2 regions of the Streptomyces sp. NPDC045022 genome follow, and region 1 is predicted to be linked to the other one. Evidence: predicted binding sites of a transcription regulator. Region 1 holds the regulator's gene; the other holds the start of a gene.
What was found. Region 1 encodes HspR, which represses chaperone genes until heat shock. Its sites were predicted from a motif close to TTGAGNNNNNNNNNCTCAA; they were not measured.

Region 1 (2,392 bases):
TGCAGATGGCGTCGACGCTGTAGATGCCGTCCGCGATGACCGTGTCCTTGATGGTGTCCTTGGTCAGCGCGCTCACCTGGACCAGCTTGGACGGGATGTCCTTGGTGGTGGGGCTGTCGACCTTGTCCTGGGTGAGGGCGTCGAACTGGATGTCCTTGCCCTGGATCTTGGTGACGGCCATCTGCGCGGCGGCCTCGGCCTCGTCCGGGTAGGACTTGTACACACTCATGAACTGCTCGCCGGTCACCACCCGCTGGACCGCGTCGAGTTCGGCGTCCTGTCCGGTGATGGGCGGCAGGTGGGTGACGCCGGCCGACTTGAGGGCCTGGATGACACCACCCGCCATGCCGTCGTTGGCGGCGTAGACGGCGGCGATGTTGTCCTTGCCGATCCTGGCGATCGCCGTGGCCATGCGAGCCTCGGCGTTCTCCGGCTTCCAGTCCTTGGTGTCGAAGGAGTCCGCGATCGTCACCTTGCCGTTCAGCTCGGACAGCGCGCCCTGCTTGAACTGCTTGGCGTTGGGGTCGGTGGGCGAGCCGTTCACCATGACGATCTTGTCGGAGGTGTCGACCTTCGAGCCCAGCGCCTCCAGCAGCGTCCGGGCCTGCACCTCGCCGACCAGCTCGTTGTCGAAGGAGATGTAGGCGTCGATCGGGCCCTCGGCGAGGCGGTCGTAGGCGATGACCGGGATGCCGGCGTCCTTGGCCTTCTGCACGCCGGCGGCGACGGCGTGCGAGTCGACCGCGTCCAGCAGGATGACGTCGACCTTGTCGTCGATCATCTGCTGCAGCTGGTCGGCCTGCCGGGTGGCGCTCGCGTCGGCGTTGGCGTACTTGACCTTGCCCTGCTTCCGGGTGAGTTCGGCCACCTTGTCCCTGATGATGGGGTAGTCGAACCTGTCGTAGCGGGAGTTGGCCTTCTCGGGGAGCAGCAGGCCCACCGTGACGTCGTTGCCCTTGGTCGGGCTCGCGCTCGCGCTGTCCCCCGCCGCGTTCAGCACGCCGCAGCCGGCGAGCGAGAGGGTCATCGTGGACGCGGCCACGGATATGGCGATACGACGCATTCGAGGGCTCACTTCAGGTGCGTTCCGGACGTGGGTGCTGCAATACGACCCAGGTGTCTGAAAAGACAACGCGGAGCCGCTACCCGGCGTCAAGCGGAATCACTTAACGAGTCCGCAACACCACGTTCAGCTGCCCCTGTGAAGACGGCGCGGAACCCCCTTCAGGCACTCTTTACGGACCCTCCACCCGTGGGGAGCTCGAGAGACGGCGAAAAGGGCCCGGAGACGATGTCTCGGGCCCTTCCCGCGCCTGCGTGTCAGTCCGGCTGCTGCTGCCGCTTGGGCCGCCACACCACCAGCGCGCTGGTCTGCTGCACCTCCTGGTACGGGACCAGGTCGCGGCGGTAGGAGGCGTGGACGGCGGCCTCGCGCTGCCGCATCGCGGCCGCCGCGCCGTCCAGGGCCGCCTGCATCTCCGCGACGCGGGACTGCAGGGCGGCGACCTGGTTCTCCAGTTCGATGATCCGCTTGATACCGGCCAGGTTGATGCCCTCGTCCTGCGACAACTGCTGCACCTGGCGGAGCAGTTCGATGTCGCGGGCCGAGTAGCGGCGGCCCCGGCCGGCGGTGCGGTCGGGGGAGACCAGGCCCAGGCGGTCGTACTGGCGCAGCGTCTGCGGGTGGAGTCCGGAGAGCTGGGCCGCCACCGAGATGACGTAGACCGGGGTCTCCTCGGTCAGTTCATACGGGTTACGTCGACGGCCGTCCATCACTCTCAAGCTCCCTTCGCGGCCTCGAACAGCTCCGCCCGCGGGTCCTCGCCCTCGGTCGCCTCGCGGTACGCCTCCAGCGCGTCACGAGCCTTCCCCGACAGGTCCTTGGGCACACTCACCTCGACGGTGACCAGCAGGTCGCCCCGGCTGCCGTCCTTGCGGACCGCGCCCTTGCCACGGGCGCGCATCGTGCGGCCGTTGGGCGTGCCCGGCGGCAGCTTCAGGGTGACGGGCGGGCCGCCGAGGGTCGGCACCCGCACCTCGCCGCCGAGGGCCGCCTCGGCGAACGTCACCGGCACGGTGACGGTGAGGTTGTCGTCCTTGCGCCCGAACACCGGGTGCTCGCCGACGTGCACGGCCACATACAGGTCGCCCGCCGGTCCGCCCCGCTCGCCGGGCGCGCCCTTGCCACGCAGCCGGATGCGCTGCCCGTCGGTGACGCCCGCCGGGATGCGGACCTGCATCGTGCGCGACGACTTGGCGCGCCCGCTGCCCTTGCACTCCATGCAGGGGTGCTCGGCGATCAGGCCGCGGCCCTTGCAGTCGGGGCAGGGGTCGGTGAGCGAGAAGCCACCGCCCGAGCCCCGGGCGACCTGCCCGGTGCCGACGCAGGTCG
Region 2 (2,392 bases), on a different contig from region 1:
CATGCGCCCATCCTGCTGGAACGAGGCTTTGCGTTCACGGGAATTACGGATGACGGTCCGGTCGGGCCGGCGGATCCCAGGTTGACCGCACAGGGGTGCGAGCCGAGTGCGATGTCCCCGCTCACAGGATGCCAGACCCCGTTCGGCGAGCGGGGCCGCGCCGAACCGGGCCGGTGGGACGCGGACGCGGCCGGGGCCTGAGAGGTTGCTGTGAATCCGCTCTCGCGTGGCGTCGGTCATAGACAGCGGCCCGGTGAACACGAAGGGTGGGGCGCGACGGAAGGAGCGCCTCACCGTGGAACGGATCGCGACAGGCCCTGCGGAGGCCGCGTCATCGCCCCTGCCGGGCACGCCCCTTCCGGACGGCGCCGCCGCCCTCCCGGCCCCCGGGGTCACCGGGCTGCTGGACGGCATGCCGCGCCAGCGGGGTGCGACGGCACCCGCCCCGGCACCGGTCGAGACACGTCCGGCCGCCCCGGCCGCGCGCTGGTGGCGCCTGTTGCCCACTCCGGCCGGTACTCCGTTCACCTTCGCCTACGCGGCCCTCCTGGCCGTCACCTCCGTGGTCGCGGCGCTGGCCGACCCCGCACTCGTGCACACCCTGTACGAGAACTCCAGCACGGACGTGGCCCATCTGCTGCGCACCCCCGTACTGGTGCTGCTGGCGAGCGCGGTGTGGATCGCGGGCGGGATCCTCTCGCCGTACGCGCTGGCCTTCGTGCTCGTGCTCACCGCGCTGGAGCGGCGGATAGGCGGGACACGCGCGGCCTGCGTGTTCCTGGCCGGGCACGTCCTGGCCACGCTCGCCACCGAGGTCCCGGTGGGTTTTGCGGTGCTGTTCGGGCACCTTCCGGAGACCTCGCTGCACCGCCTCGACTACGGCATCAGCTTCGGCGTCGCCGGCAGCATCGGCGCCCTGGCCGGCCTGCTCCGACCGTGGCTGCGCTGGCCCCTGCTCGTCGTGGTGGGCGGCACACTCCTGAACGACCTGGTCGCCTTCGCCGACCCGATGACCAACTGGGGCCATCTCATCGCCCTTTCGCTCGGTGTCGCCGGCTGGCCGCTGGTCCGGCGTTGGCAGCGGACCGTCACGGCGGTTCCCCCGACTCCCCGATGAACCTCCGCTTCCTGCCGTAGAGACGCCTCCGGCCGCGACACACCTGACACAGAGCAGCCAACAACCCCCCGATGACCTGCGGAAACAGACGCGCCACCGGCTGATCGCCCACAGCGAACACCCACCCGGGAACATTGGCGGAGCCCCATGCATTGAGTCGGCATAGCTCAAGTTGACTGCCTAAGGGGAGATCATGGCTACTGAGTCCACGGCGTTCACGCTCGTACTGCCCGTGCTGCCGCTCGACGACGAGGTCGTGCTGCCCGGGATGGTGGTTCCGCTGGACCTGAGCGACGCCGAGGTGCGGGCCGCGGTGGAGGCCGCCCAGGCCGCCGCCCGGTCGGAGCCCGGGAAGCCCAGGGTGCTGCTGGTGCCGCGCATCGACGGGACGTACGCGAAGACCGGTGTGCTGGGCACGGTCGAGCAGGTCGGCCGGCTGGCCGACGGTGACCCCGGGGCTCTGATCCGCGGCCGGAGCCGCGTGCGCATCGGCGCCGGCACGACCGGCCCCGGTGCCGCGCTCTGGATCGAGGGCGCCCGTATCGACGAGAGCGTGCCCGACCCGCTGCCGGGTCAGGCCGCGGAACTCGTCAAGGAGTACAAGGCGCTCGCCACCACCTGGCTGAAGAAGCGCGGCGCCTGGCAGGTCGTGGACCGCGTCCAGGCCATCGACGACGTCTCCGCGCTCGCCGACAACTCCGGCTACTCACCGTTCCTCACCATCGAGCAGAAGGTCGAACTGCTCGAGACCGCCGACCCGGTGGCCCGCCTCAAGCGCGCCACGCAGCAGCTCCGCGACCACCTCGCCGAGCAGGACGTGGCCGAGACCATCGCCAAGGACGTCCAGGAGGGCGTCGACAAGCAGCAGCGCGAGTTCCTGCTGCGCCGTCAGCTCGAGGCCGTCCGCAAGGAGCTGCGCGAGCTGAACGGCGAGCAGGCGGGTGAGGAGTCCGACGACTACCGTGCCCGCGTGGAGGCCGCCGACCTGCCGGAGAAGGTCCGCGAGGCCGCCCTGAAGGAGGTCGACAAGCTGGAGCGGGCCTCCGACCAGTCGCCCGAGGGCTCGTGGATCCGCACCTGGCTGGACACCGTCCTGGAGATGCCCTGGAACGAGCGCACCGAGGACGCGTACGACATCCAGGGCGCCAAGGCCGTCCTCGACGCCGAGCACGCGGGCCTCGAGGACGTGAAGGAGCGCATCACCGAGTACCTCGCGGTGCGCAAGCGGCGCGGCGACCGGGGTCTGGGCGTCATCGGCGGGCGGCGCGGTGGTGC

Region 2: a site for HspR is predicted at 1,270-1,288, ahead of lon (endopeptidase La). Genes of this name have one in related genera too.

What each region holds. Positions count from the first base shown of each region.
Region 1 is NZ_JBWKIR010000029.1:78,934-81,325, forward strand. Features, by position in the region: gene AC07C1_RS34330 (sugar ABC transporter substrate-binding protein) at 1-1,063, opposite strand, end outside; gene AC07C1_RS34335 (heat shock protein transcriptional repressor HspR) at 1,321-1,773, opposite strand; gene dnaJ (molecular chaperone DnaJ) at 1,779-2,392, opposite strand, start outside.
Region 2 is NZ_JBWKIR010000015.1:41,294-43,685, forward strand. Features, by position in the region: gene AC07C1_RS25310 (spermine/spermidine synthase domain-containing protein) at 1-3, opposite strand, end outside; gene AC07C1_RS25315 (rhomboid-like protein) at 296-1,117, shown strand; gene lon (endopeptidase La) at 1,311-2,392, shown strand, end outside.